2 regions of the Mesorhizobium sp. B2-1-3A genome follow, and region 2 is predicted to be linked to the other one. Evidence: riboswitches for the same ligand, from Rfam matches in the RefSeq annotation. Region 2 holds a riboswitch; the other holds the start of a gene.
What was found. Region 2 has a riboswitch for S-adenosylmethionine ahead of FJ977_RS28195 (O-succinylhomoserine sulfhydrylase). Riboswitches for the same ligand answer to the same signal wherever they lie in the genome.

Region 1 (7,033 bases), on a different contig from region 2:
GGCTGGTAAGCAACGTGCAGGAAACCTTGAAACCATTGCTGGCCGGATAGGGATGGCTGGCCAACCAACTTCTGCGAAAGGCGCAATTGTTGGCGTTCATTGCCCGCCTGGAGGCGAAACGCTGATCCCCGTCGCGCAGCGGGAAGAACCACAGCAGTGCAAAGGTGCGCGAGGCGAAATCGTCATGGCCGAGATAGGTGTAGCCGCTCACGGCCATCGTCTTCGGGTCCTGTAACGGTTCAAGGAGCGCCGACAGCCAGCCGCTCTCCATAACCGTGTCGGAATCGCAGAAAACCACGATGTCGCCCGTGGCCAATCCAACGCCCGCGTTCTTGATCTCATAGTATCGGCTGCCGGTGCTGGCGCTGAAGACCAGATTGGCGACGGCGTCAAGTCGCGGAACAAGTTCGGCGATACGCTGCTGGAGGAGCGGCGTCTCGGTATTCTCTCCGCTGTGAACGACAATAACCTCCGGCTTGGGGTGCCGATCGTCAGTCGTTGCGGCCTCTATTTCCCGCGCCAAGGCGCGGAATGAAGCGCCGATCTCATCTTCATTGATGGATTGGGCATTTTCCATTTCGACTACGATTGAATAGGTCTGGGATTTGCGTTCCATGCCCCGCCCAAGCATTACGTTCGGCGCGACGCTACAAAGACCATCTTCACATGTCATCCAAAGACGCGAAATCCGGCTGGTCTGAAACGCCGATTTTGGGCCTCCGCGCCCCAATAGCAACACCCTGGCAAGTCTGAGGGGATGCGGTTCCGCTCGCGCTCAAGCGCTGATTCGTGCACGGCATCGATGTTGGCCTATTACCTCAGGCGTAATCGAGTCTCGTCACCTCCCTTGGCAATTTGCAGCCATGAGACCGGCAAATCGGCCGCTCGACAAGGGAGTTACGTCATGACCGCCTACGCCGTTGCCCATATGCGCCAAGTCAGGATGGGCCCGCAGATCGTCGAATATCTGCACAGGATCGATGCCACGCTGGAACCGTTCGGCGGCCGCTTCCTGGTCCATGGCGGCAATCTGGAGGTGATCGAGAACGATTGGCCGGGCAACCTCATCATCATCGAGTTTCCCGACCGGCGGCAGATGCGCCGGTGGTATGATTCGCCCGCCTATCAGGCAATACTGGCCCTGCGCACGGACAATTCCCGATCCGATGTGGTGTTCGCCGACGGTGTCGAGCACCCGCACAAGGCCACGGATGTCCTGGGCTAGACGTTCCATGCCTTACCGCTTCAGCAAGAACACCGCTTGCTGGCCGAAGAAATTCCAGAACCACCAGGGCATCGACAGGCCGATCTTCTGGCCGGCTGCGTCGAGCGCGGTCGCCTTTTCCACCGTCGCGCCGAGCTCATCGCACAGGTTGACGAAGTCGCGGATGGTGCAGAAGTGGATGTTGGGCGTGTCGTACCAGGAATAGGGCAGGTCCTGGGTCACCGGCATGCGGCCCTTGACGAACAGCGACAGGCGCACCCGCCAATGGCCGAAATTGGGGAAAGAGACGATCGCCCTGTTGCCGATCCTGAGCAGTTCGTCGAGCACCAGCTTCGGGTTGCGGGTCGCCTGCAAGGTCTGCGACAGGACGACGAAGTCAAAACCCTTGTCGGGATAGAATTCGAGATCCTTGTCGGCATCGCCCTGGATGACAGAGAGGCCGCGCGCCACGCATTCGTTGACGCCGCGCTGCGACAGTTCAAGCCCGCGGCCGTCGACCTGTTTGGTTTCCTGCAGCAATTCAAGCAAGGAGCCGTCGCCCGAACCGACGTCGAGCACGCGCGACTGTGGCGGAATGAGGTTGGCGACGACCTCGAGGTCGACGCGCTGGCTGCCGTTGACGCTCATGATGTCGCCTCCTGTATGGCGCATGAGCCTGATCCTGAAAGTCTGCAACTTTGCGGGGTCATGCGCTTAGCCCTCTGGCGCGGGCCGCGGAGCCGATGAAGCCGTTGATGGCGGCGAACAGTTCCGGCTCGTCGAGCAGGAAGGCGTCGTGGCCGCGATCGGTCTCGATCTCGACGAAGGATACCGAGGCGCCGGCGGCGTTGAGCGCGTGCACGATGGAGCGGCTCTCCTCGGTCGGAAACAGCCAGTCCGACGTGAACGACACCAGGCAGAAACGGGTCTTGGTGCCGGCAAAGGCATCCGCCAGCCTGCCGCCATGATCGGCTGCGAGGTCGAAATAGTCCATCGACCGCGTCATGTAGAGATAGGAGTTGGCGTCGAAGCGGTCGACGAAGGTCATGCCCTGGTGGCGCAGATAGCTTTCGATCTGGAAGTCGGCGTCGAAGCCGAAAGTCAGGTGGTCGCGATCCTGCAGATTGCGGCCGAATTTACGGTGCAGGGCGGCTTCCGAGAGATAGGTGATGTGGGCCGCCATGCGCGCCACCGCCAGACCCTTTTCCGGGCGCTTGCCATGCTCGAAATACTTGCCGCCATGCCAGTCCGGATCAGCCATGACGGCTTGCCGGCCGACCTCGTGGAAGGCGATGTTCTGCGAGGAATGGCGGGCACCCGTAGCGATCGGCAGCGCCGAAAAGACGCGCTCGGGATAGCTCGACGCCCATTCCAGCACCTGCATGCCGCCCATTGAGCCGCCGAGCACGCAGAACAGCTTCTCGATGCCGAAATGGTCGATCAGCATCTTCTGCGCGCGCACCATGTCGCGAATGGTGATGACAGGCAGGTCGAGCCCATAGGGCTTGCCGGTGAGGGGATTGGTCGAGGCGGGACCGGTGGAGCCCAGGCAACCGCCGATGACGTTGGAGCAGATGACGAAGAAACGGTTGGTGTCGATGATCCTGCCGGGGCCGATCAGCACTTCCCACCAGCCCGGCTTGCCGGTCACCGGGTTGGTGTTGGCGACATGCTGGTCGCCGGTCAGCGCATGGCAGACGAGAATGGCATTGGAGCGGGCATCGTTCAGCGTGCCATAGGTCTGGTAGGCGATCTGGAACGGCGACAAAAGCGTGCCGGCGTCGAGCTTGAGCGGCTGGTCGGGCCCGAAGCGCAACACCGGGCTCGACGGTTGGTCGGCCTCGTTGTTGGTCTTTCCTGCACGCAGAGCGGCCATTCACGTACTCACTTGCTGCATCGTGCCCAACGAAAATCGCCGCCGATGCGTTTTGTCCGGCCGGCCGCGGACAATAAAAAACCGGCATTGCCATTCGCAAAGCCGGTTACGTCACGCAAACGGCCCTTTAGCGAATTGTTTAACGTGGCTGCAAGCCGACCGGCCAAATCACCACGGAACTGTCACCGTCCTTCTAGAACTCGCCCGCCTCGCCGTCAATGCCGGAGGTTGGGCCGGCTGCTGGCCCCACCGCCGCCTCTCGACATTGCCGGCCATGGCTTGTATTTCCGCTGCGGCCTCCGGATGGAGGCATTTTCGACGGATTTTGCAAAAAATGAACCAGACACCGGATCAGGCACGTCCAACCCCGCGCGCGGGCATCATGGACATAGACGCCTATGTGCCCGGCAAGAGCACGGCGCCGGCCGGTGTCGCCAAGGTCTACAAGCTGTCGTCGAACGAGAACCCGCTCGGTCCGTCACCGAAGGCCATCGAAGCCGCCCGCGACGTCGCCGCCAAACTCGACATCTATCCCGATGGCACCGCCAGGCGGTTGCGCGAGGCGATCGCCGAGGTGCATGGCCTCAACGCGCAGAACATCATCTGCTCCAACGGCTCCGACGAGATCCTCGGCCTTTTGGCGCAGACCTATCTGGCGCCCGGCGACGAGGCCATTTTCACCGAACACGCCTTCATGGTCTACAAGATCTACATCCAGTCGGCCGGGGCCACCCCGGTTGTGATCAAGGAGACCGAAGAGCGCGCCGACATCGATGCGATGCTGGCCGCCGTCACGCCGCGCACGAAAATCGTGTTCCTCGCCAATCCCAACAATCCAACCGGCACCTATGTGTCGTTCCAGGAGGTGCGTCGCCTGCATGCCGGCCTGCCCAAACATGTGCTGCTGGTGCTCGACGCGGCCTATGCCGAATATGTCCGCCGCAACGATTACGAAGCCGGCATCGAGCTGGTCGGCAGCGCGGAGAACGTGGTGATGACGCGCACCTTCTCCAAGATCGGCCTTGGCGGAGCGCGGATCGGCTGGATGTACGGGCCGATGCACATCGTCGACGCCATCAATCGCGTGCGTGGTCCCTTCAACGTCAATGCGACGGCGATCGAGGCCGGCATCGCCGCGATCCGCGACCGCGCCCATGTCGAGCGCAGCGTGTCGCATAACGAGACCTGGCTCACCTGGCTGAGCGCGGAGATGACCGGGCTTGGGCTGCGGGTGACGCCCAGCGTCGGCAATTTCCTCCTCATTCATTTTCCAGACGACCAGAAGCATTCGGCGGCGGCGGCGGACGATTACCTGACAGCGCGCGGCTACATATTGCGGCGCGTTTCCGGCTACGGCTTTCCCAACGCGCTGCGCATGACCGTTGGCACCGAAGAGGCCAATCGCGGCGTCGTCGCCGCGCTCACGACATTCCTGAAAAGCTAGAACGCCCGAAAGCTCTAACGCCATGACATCACCGATGTTTGAGAAGATCGCGCTGGTCGGCATCGGCCTGATCGGCTCGTCGCTGGCCCGCGTCATCCGCCGCGAGGGCCTTGCCGGCCACGTTGCCATCTCGACCCGCAGCGCGGCGACGCTGGCGCGGGCGCAGGAGCTTGGGCTGGGTGATTCCTATACGACCGACGCCAAGGAAGCGGTCCGCGACGCCGATCTGATCATCGTCTCGGTGCCGGTCGGTTCGTCCGGCGCGGTGGCGCAGGAGATCGCGCCGGCGCTGAAGAAGGGCGCGATCCTCACCGATGTCGGCTCGACCAAGGCCTCGGTCATCGCGCAGATGCAGCCGCATGTGCCTGACGGCGTGTATTTCATTCCCGGCCATCCGCTGGCGGGTACCGAGAAATCCGGACCGGATGCCGGTTTCGCCGACCTGTTCGACAATCGCTGGTGTATCTTCACGCCGCTGCCAGGCACCGATCCGGGCGCTCTGGAAAGGCTGTCGGAATTCTGGCGCCGCTGCGGCGCCAACATCGACACGATGGACCCGCAGCATCACGACATGACGCTCGCCATCGTTTCGCATTTGCCGCACATCATCGCCTACAACATCGTCGGCACCGCCGACGATCTGGAATCGGTGACCAAGACGGAAGTGATCAAATATTCCGCCTCCGGCTTTCGCGACTTCACGCGCCTGGCCGCCTCCGACCCGACCATGTGGCGGGACGTGTGCCTGCACAACAAGGACGCCATCCTCGAAATGCTGGCGCGGTTCTCGGAAGACCTGGCATTCCTGCAGCGGGCGATCCGCTGGGGCGACGGCGATAAGCTGTTCGACCTGTTCACCCGCACCCGCGCGGTGCGCCGCTCGATCATCGAGGCGGGCCAGGACATTGATGTGCCCGATTTCGGCCGTCAGGCGATCGAGCACCCGTCGAAGAATTAGGCTGTTTCAGGCCATGTCGCCGCGACCATGGCCAGTGTCTCGGCCCGGTCCGGCGCACCGAGCCTGCCGCCGAAGCGCAGGCACTTGAGCGCGGCGGCGGCACTCGCAAAACGCATGGCCTGTTCGACCGGCATGGCTTCCGCCAGCCCGACGGCAAAGGCGCCGTGAAAGACATCGCCGGCGGCGAGCGTGTCGACCGCCTTGATCCCTGGCGCAGCGACATGGCGGGATGATCCGGCCGCGCGATCGAACCACCAGGTGCCCGCCGCGCCGCCGGTGACCGCGACGAGGGCATCGGTGCGGGAGGCGAGGTCAGTGCAGGCGCGCCCCAGGTCCAGCGCCTGGCCGCATATGATGCGGACTGCCGGCTCCGAGGCAACGATGTGAGAAGCCAGCGGCAACAGCCGCTCCAGCACCGCCAGCGGCGCGGTATCGGCGTCGAGAATCGCAGGCCGGCCGGCGGCGCGTGCCGTCTTCAGGGCAAGGGCCGCCGCACCCGGCCAGCGCACGTCGGCCAGCACGGCATCGAATGCCGCGATGTCGGCGAAAGGCAAAGAATCGGGATCGGTCTGGGCCAAGCTGTCATAGAAAGGCACGATGATGCGTTCGCCATGGGCGTCGACCAGGATCGATGCCAGCGCCGAGCGGGCGCCGCTGACGCGGCGCACGTAGCTGCAGTCGACGCCTTCGGCCTCGATCCCGGCAATCAGTTGATCGCCGACCGGATCATCGCCGGCACTCGCCCACAGCGACACGTCGGCGCCCAGGCGATGCGCTGCGCAAGCAGCGCTGGTGGCCATGCCAGAAGCGATCTGGACGCCGTCGGAGGCGATGAATTTTCCTTGATGCGTGGGCAGTGTCTCGACACGCAGGATCGTGTCCAGCGTCAGCGCGCCGACACTCAGGAGCCTCGCTGGTCTTGCCATGGCAGCGCTATTGAACCGGCTTGATCTTGCCGAGCGGGATGAAGCCGAGCGAGGCCTTGCCCTTGACCACCTTCAGCGGCATCGATGGTTCGCTGCCAAGCAGCGCCAACGCCGCGAAACCCTGTTCGATCGCGTTCTTCTGCTCGGGTATGGCGCCGGCAAGGATGGATGCCACAGCCTTCGGATCCTTGATCCTGATCATCAGGTCGGCATCTACAAGGCCTTCGGCATCGACCGACAACGGCCCGGAAACGGTAACTCTCGCCGTGCCCGACGACAAATCGAGGTTGCGAATATCGACCCTCTGGCCGCGCAGGCTCTTCACCTGCGTTCCGATCAATGCGACGCCGTTCTTCAGCGTGGCATCGCCGCTGGCATCGAGCGCCGGCAGCACGCGCCCGCCGATCGCATCCGGGTCGATCTCCAGATCGGTGAAGCTGCCGACATAGTCGAGATCCACGCCGTTCGGCTGCAACTGGCCGGCTGCCCTGCCGGCGCTGAACAATTCCACCGGATCGGTGTCGTCGGCCGGATCGGTCTGGCCGGACAGGCCCTCCGCCTGCAGCGCAATGCGCCGCGGCAGCGGCCATGACAGTTTCACGTTGGCCTGCAGATTGTCCCAGTC
Region 2 (7,033 bases):
AATTCTGCTCGAAGCAATATGACTTCGACCCGGCGGAATTCGCGGCGCAGTAAAGGGAGCTTCCTTCTTCCCGTCACTATCGGGGAGAAGGTGCCGGCAGGCGGATGAGGGGCAGCGCTAACTTTGGCAAGTGGCCGCGCGTAGACCCGTCACGTGCGTGAAAGATAATCTCATCAGTTCGGCGCCGCCCCTCATTGCGTGCCGGGCATTTCTCCCCGTGTAGTGACGGGGAGAAAGACGCTCAATTCACCGTCCGTCTCGTTCCCGGCAGATCCAGCGAAAAGGCCGGGATGGCGATGTCGAATGTCTCGCCGCGCTTGTTGCGCATCGTATAGCGCCCGACCATGATCCCTGACGGCGTCGAGAGCGGGCAGCCCGACGTGTATTGATAGCTGTCGCCGGGATTGAGTTCGGGCTGGTCGCCGACAACGCCGGGGCCTCGCACTTCCTCGACCCGGCCGGCGCCGTCGGTGATGTGCCAATAGCGCGACAGAAGCTGCACGAATTCGTCCGACTGATTGTCGATCGTTATCTGGTAACCCCAGACATAGCGGTTCTCGGAAGGATCCGAACGGTCCTCGAGATAGAACGGCCTGACCTGCACTTCGATGTTGCGCGTGACTGCGCGGTACATAAGCGGCTCCAAAACGATATCGAGCATGATCCCGAAAAGTGGACCGGTTTTCCCGGCCAAACGGTTTCCGCCTGTCCAAAGATCATGCTCAAACAAACAAAACTTTCGGCCCTCCAGGCGAGGAGGTCAACGTGCGCGTCTTGTCGCGCTCGTCCTCGAAAGGCAGGTGCCGGCAAAGAATGTCATTTAAGTGACACATGACAATGGTGGTGTGCGCGAACCGAGCGACTCGGCGCTCTGTCGAACTGTTGAAAGCGGCCACACCGCGGCCCGTCTCTTCTGGAGCGCCCAGATCTCGATGGAACTCACTATCATAGCCGCCTCGCTTTCGACTGCTCTTATCCTTTCAAACGCTGCCAGCATCGCGCTGGCGGCCTCACAGCTGAAACGGCGCACTACGATCTCGCCGCCAGCCGGCAAATCGCAGCCGGTGTCGATTGTCGTGCCGTCGCGTGGCGTCGAGCCGTTCACGCACGAGACGCTGGAGCGCGCCTTCTCGCTCGACTGGCCGCGCTACGAGTTGATCTTCTGCGTTGCCCATGCCGATGATCCGGTGGTCGGGTTGATCAGACAAGCCATTGCCCGTTTCCCCAAGCTGCCGGCCCGGCTGTTGATCGGTGACGATCGCGTCAGCGCCAATCCCAAGCTCAACAATTGCGTCAAGGGTTGGGAAGCCGCGCGGCACAAATGGGTCATCCTGGCTGATTCCAACGTGCTGATGCCCGGGGATTACATCCAGCATCTGATGGCGGCGTGGCGGCCAAACACGGGCCTTGTCTGCTCGACGCCGATCGGCTCGCGGCCGGATGGCTTCTGGGCCGAGGTCGAATGCGCCTTCCTCAACACCCTGCAGGCCCGCTGGCAGTATGCCGGTGAGGCGCTCGGCCTTGGCTTTGCCCAGGGCAAGAGCATGCTTTGGAACAAGCCGATGCTGGATGCCAATGGCGGCATCCGCGCGCTGGCCGCCGAAATCGCCGAGGACGCCGCCGCGACCAAGCTGGTCAATGGGCTCGGCCTGCGCGTCAATCTCGTCGCCTCGCCCTTCGAACAGCCGCTTGGCCGGCGCACGCTTGGCGAGATCTGGTCGCGCCAGGCCCGCTGGGCGCGCCTGCGCCGCGTCACCTTTCCGCTGTTCTTCGCACCTGAAATCCTGACCGGCGCGGTGGTGCCGCTGGTGCTTGCGCTGGTTGCGGCGGCAAGCGCCGGCTTCAGCCTGCCGCTGACGGCCGTCGCCGTGCTGGCGGCCTTCTACTTCCCGGAATGTGCACTGGCCTGGTCCAAGGGCTGGTACCTGTCGCCGCGCATGGTCGCGGCGATCGTGGTGCGTGACCTGATCCTGCCGGCGATGTGGGCACGCGGCTGGCTCGGCGGCGCCGTCGACTGGCGCGGCAATGCGATGACCATCGGCACCAAGGCCGCCGAACTTGAAGAGGCGCCGTCGCGAGCCTGAATCCGCCGCAGGCGACGCTGCCTGGACGGCCTGCTATTTGGCGGCTTTCAACGCCTGTGCGATGTCTTCCAGAAGGTCGTCGGTGTCTTCCAGGCCAGCAGACAATCTCAGCGTACCAGGCCCGATGCCGAGTTCGGCGCGGGCCTCGTCGCTTAAATTCTTGTGCGTCGTCGTCGCCGGATGGGTGATCAGGCTCTTGGCGTCGCCAAGGTTGTTCGAGATCAGCACGATGTCGAGTGCATTCTGCAGGGCGAAGGCTGCCTGCTTGCCGCCCTTGACATCGAGGCAGATCAGCGTCGAGCCGCCCGACATCTGCTTCTTGACGATATCGGCCTGCGGGTGGTCGGCGCGGCCGGGATAGATGACACGAGCAATCTGCGGCTGTTCGGCGAGAAAATCGGCGATCCTGCCGGCGCTCTCCGTCTGCTGGCGCACGCGCAGCGGCAGCGTCTCCAGGCCCTTCAGCAACGTCCAGGCATTGAAGGGCGACAGGCTGGGGCCGGTGTGGCGGAAATAGTCGTGCAGGTTCTCGTCGATCCACTTCTTGTCCGACAGGATCACGCCGCCGAGGCAGCGGCCCTGGCCGTCGATGTGCTTGGTCGCCGAATAGACGACGATATGCGCGCCAAGCTGCAACGGCTTCTGCTGCAAAGGCGTGGCGAAGACATTGTCGACGACAAGCCGCGCGCCGATTGAATTGGCAAGCGCGGCGACGGCTGATATGTCGACCACTTCCAGTGTCGGATTGGTCGGGCTTTCCAGGAAGAACAGCTTGGTGTTGGGCCTGACCGCCTTTTCCCAATTGGCGATGTCGGTGCCGTCGACCAGCGTGGCCTCGATGCCGTAGCGCGGCGCCAGCGTCTCGACCACCCAGCGGCAGGAGCCGAACAGCGCGCGCGCCGCCACGATATGGTCACCGGCCTTGACGCTGCACAGAAGGGCCGCCGTCACCGCGGCCATGCCCGACGCCGTGGCGCGCGCATCCTCCGCGCCTTCGAGCGCGCACATGCGCTTTTCGAACATGTCGACGGTCGGATTGGCGTAGCGCGAATAGATGAAACCTGGTTCCTCGCCCTTGAACCGGGCTTCGGCCGCCTGCGCCGTTTTGTAGACATAGCCCTGCGTCAGATACATCGCCTCGGAGGTTTCGCCGAAGCCGGAACGCAGGGTTCCGCCATGCACGAGGGCTGTCTGAGGCTTCCAGTTGCGCTTCTTGGTGCTCATCGCTTTTGTTCCAGACACAAAAAAACCGGCCGCGAAAGTCGCAACCGGTCCATACGGCCTTGCGGCCCGACGGTCCTTTAGCGACTTGTTTAACGTGGCTGCAAGCCGACCGGCCAAATCACCACGGGATAACGACCCTTTAGACCCGTCCCACGCTTGCGTCAATTGCCGGCTTCATTAAGAGGTTTGTACCAAGCGGGTTCGACAAAGCCTGCCCTCTAGGAGCGAAGCCTTGCGAGAGACGGGCATTCTTCCCGATCAGGACATTTCGGCGCTGTTCCAGTCCGGCGCGCTGAAGTCGCCGCGTGCCCTCGATGCCGACCAGATCCAGCCGGCCAGTCTCGATCTGAGACTCGGCGACAGGGCATGGCGGGTGCGGGCCTCCTTCCTGCCCGGCCCCAATCACAAGGTTTCGGAGAAGCTCGACCGGCTGAAGCTGCACGAGATCAATCTTGCCGACGGCGCGGTGCTGGAAACCGGCTGCGTCTACATCGTGCCTCTGCTTGAAAGCCTGGCATTGCCGGCGGAGATTTCCGCCTCGGCCAATCCGAAGAGCTCGACCGGGCGGCTCGACATCTTCACCCGTGTCATGACCGACCGAGGCCACGAGTTCGACAAGATCGCCGCCGGCTACAATGGTCCGCTCTATCTGGAGGTCAGCCCACGCACCTTCCCGATCGTGGTGCGCACCGGCTCACGCCTGTCGCAGATCCGCTTCCGCACCGGCAATGCGCTGCTCTCGGAGGCCGAGCTGCACGAACTCCACCGCGCGCAAATGCTGGTCGCCACCGAGCCGCCTAACATTTCCGGCGGCGGCATCGCGCTGTCGATCGATCTCAATGGCGACAGTGACGGGCTGGTCGGCTACCGCGGCAAGCATCACACCGGTCTCGTCGACGTCGACAAGCGCGCGGCGCAGGATGTCGTCGATTTCTGGGAGCCGATCCACAAGAGCGGCGCGGGCGAACTGGTGCTCGACCCCGACGAATTCTACATCCTCGTCAGCCAGGAAGCGGTCCACGTGCCGCCGCTCTATGCCGCCGAGATGACGCCGTTCGACCCTCTGGTCGGCGAATTCCGCGTCCACTATGCCGGCTTCTTCGACCCGGGCTTCGGCCATTCGGCAGCCGGCGGCACCGGCAGCCGGGCCGTGCTGGAGGTGCGCAGCCATGAAGTGCCGTTCATCCTCGACCATGGCCAGATCGTCGGCCGGCTGGTCTACGAGCACATGCTGAAGCGCCCGCAGGCGCTCTACGGCACCGATCTGGGCTCCAACTACCAGGCGCAAGGCCTGAAGCTGTCCAAGCACTTTCGCGCCGCGCGGTGACACTGCCAATCTCCCCCACGAGGGGGGAGATCACCACTCACAGCGCCTTTACAACCACCTTCACCGGCTTTTCGATCTCCAGCGGATTGCGCAGCGGCAGGCCGAAATCCCCCGCCTCGATCTCGAACACATCGCCGGCCTCGGTCTTGACCCCGTCGGCGAAGGACAGTGTCGCGGTACCGAACATATGCACATGCACGTCGCCCGGCTGGCGGAACGCCGAATATTTGAAATGGTGATGTTCGAGATTGGCGATGGTGTGCGACATGTTCGCTTCGCCCGACAGGAACGGTTTTTCCCACAGCATCTTGCCGTCGCGTACGATGCGCGATGTGCCGCGGATGTCGGAAGGCAGGTCGCCGATCAGGATCTCCGGCCCGAACGAGGCATTGCGCAGCTTGGAATGGGCGAGGAAGAGATAGTTGACGCGCTCGGTCACGTGGTCGGAAAATTCGTTCGACAGCGTGAAGCCGACACGGAAGGGCGCGCCGTCGTCGCCGATGACGTAGATGCCGGCGACCTCGGGTTCCTCGCCGGCGTCCTTGGCGAAGGCCGGTGACAGGAGTGCCGCACCTGGGGCCACGGCCATGGTGCCGTTGCCCTTGTAGAACCATTCCGGCTGCACGCCGACCTGGCCTTTGGCGGGCTTGCCGCCCTCCAGGCCCATGCGGAACATCTTCATGGAATCGGTGAGCTGCTCCTCGCCATCGGTGCTCAGCTTCTTGTGCATGGAATCGCGCGTCGCCGCCGAGCCGAGATGCGTCAAGCCCGTGCCGGTGAGATGCAGGTGAGCCGGATCGGGATGGTTGATCGGCGACAACAGCCGCCCCTTCTTGTAGGCGGCGTCGAGATCGATCGTCTCGCCAAGCCCCTTGCGCTCGATCAGGGTGGCAAGGCCGACGCCTGTGCGGGCAGCTTCCATCGCCAGCGAATAGACGCTGCGGGCGCCGTTGATTATCCGGGTCTTGCCGCCGCTGCGGGCCACGACACGAATGGTCTCGGCGTCGTCGAGAATCTGCGAGATCAGCATGATCAATCCTCTCTTATTTGCCTTGGTCCGGTTGCCTTTTGACAAACCTTGACCTGCGCGGCTCGGACCTCGCCGCGCCACGGGTGAAATTTTTCGTCCGGATTGCGCTCGCGGGCTTGATCCCCTGGGGGACTTCTTGATGCCGACTATTTGCCGGCGCCATCGCGATCTAGACCCGTATGCCTTCCTTGTTGCCTCGCGGGAGCGGTTCAGCTTTGAGGAACCGAGCCGCTCCCGGTATTTTGTTTCTGTGCAATTCCTGTGGGAAAACCGTGATGCGCTTTTCCTGGAATTGCTCCTGTCAGGCCTTGTTCTTGTTGTAGACGTCAAAGATCACGGCGCCGAGCAGCACCAGGCCCTTGACCACCTGCTGCCAGTCGACGTTGACGCCCATGATCGACATGCCGTTGTTCATCACGCCCATGATGAAGCCGCCGACCACCGCGCCGATGACCTGGCCGACGCCGCCCATCGCCGAGGCGCCGCCGATGAAGACTGCGGCGATGACATCGAGCTCTGAGCCCAGACCCGCCGCCGGCACGGCCTGGCCGAGGCGGGCCGCGATGATCAGGCCGCCGAGCGCCGACAGCACGCCCATGTTGATAAACACGTAGAGCGTCAGCCGCTCGGTGTTGATGCCCGACAGCTGCGCCGCCTTGGCGTTGCCGCCCATTGCGTAGATGCGGCGGCCGATGGTCATACGCTTGGTGACGAAGACGAACAGCGAGATCAGCACGCCCATGACGAGGAGCACCACCGGCAGCCCCCTGTAGCTGGCGAACTCATAGACCAGGAACAGCGCCAGCGCGCTGGCGACCAGCGTCTTGACGACGAACAGGGGGAAGGGTTCGGCTTCATAGCCATGGCGCTCGCGCTTGCGCCGGGTGCGCAGCCCGAAATAGGCATAGGCCAGCACGGCGATCACGCCCAGCACGACCGTCGTCATATGCAGCGTCAGGCCGCTGCCCATGATTGTCTTGCCGGCGGCGTTCACCGTCGGCGGGATCAGCGTCAGCGGGCCGATCACGTCCGGGATGAAGCCGGAGCTCAGTGCCTTGAAGCCGTCCGGAAGGGGGCCCACCGAGGATCCGCCGCCCAGCAGCGCCTGGCAGATGCCGCGGAAGATCAGCATGCCAGCCAGCGTCACGATGAAGCTTGGTATCCGGTGATAGGCGATCCAGTAGCCTTGCGCCGCGCCGATAAGGCCGCCCACGATCAGGCAGACGATCGAAACCACCAGCGGATTGCTGAGCGGTCCGAGCTGCCAGATCACCATCATGTTTGCCGCCAGCGCGCCGATGAAGCCCGCGACCGATCCGACACTGAGGTCGATATAGCCGGAAACGATCACCAGCAGCATGCCCAGCG

Region 1: it holds a riboswitch for S-adenosylmethionine, as region 2 does, so the genes downstream of both, FJ977_RS14520 (homoserine O-acetyltransferase) here and FJ977_RS28195 (O-succinylhomoserine sulfhydrylase) in region 2, are expected to answer to the same signal.

What each region holds. Positions count from the first base shown of each region.
Region 1 is NZ_VFWK01000003.1:658,886-665,918, reverse strand. Features, by position in the region: gene FJ977_RS14535 (glycosyltransferase) at 1-673, opposite strand, end outside; gene FJ977_RS14530 (DUF1330 domain-containing protein) at 905-1,225, shown strand; gene metW (methionine biosynthesis protein MetW) at 1,238-1,852, opposite strand; gene FJ977_RS14520 (homoserine O-acetyltransferase) at 1,911-3,080, opposite strand; SAM riboswitch at 3,188-3,265, opposite strand; gene hisC (histidinol-phosphate transaminase) at 3,415-4,524, shown strand; gene FJ977_RS14510 (prephenate/arogenate dehydrogenase family protein) at 4,547-5,482, shown strand; gene FJ977_RS14505 (sugar kinase) at 5,479-6,408, opposite strand; gene FJ977_RS14500 (DUF2125 domain-containing protein) at 6,416-7,033, opposite strand, start outside.
Region 2 is NZ_VFWK01000007.1:210,927-217,959, reverse strand. Features, by position in the region: gene FJ977_RS28210 (Hsp33 family molecular chaperone) at 1-53, shown strand, start outside; gene apaG (Co2+/Mg2+ efflux protein ApaG) at 242-634, opposite strand; gene FJ977_RS28200 (ceramide glucosyltransferase) at 933-2,084, shown strand; gene FJ977_RS28195 (O-succinylhomoserine sulfhydrylase) at 2,118-3,308, opposite strand; SAM riboswitch at 3,366-3,443, opposite strand; gene FJ977_RS28190 (2'-deoxycytidine 5'-triphosphate deaminase) at 3,541-4,635, shown strand; gene araD1 (AraD1 family protein) at 4,673-5,665, opposite strand; gene mmsB (multiple monosaccharide ABC transporter permease) at 5,967-7,033, opposite strand, start outside.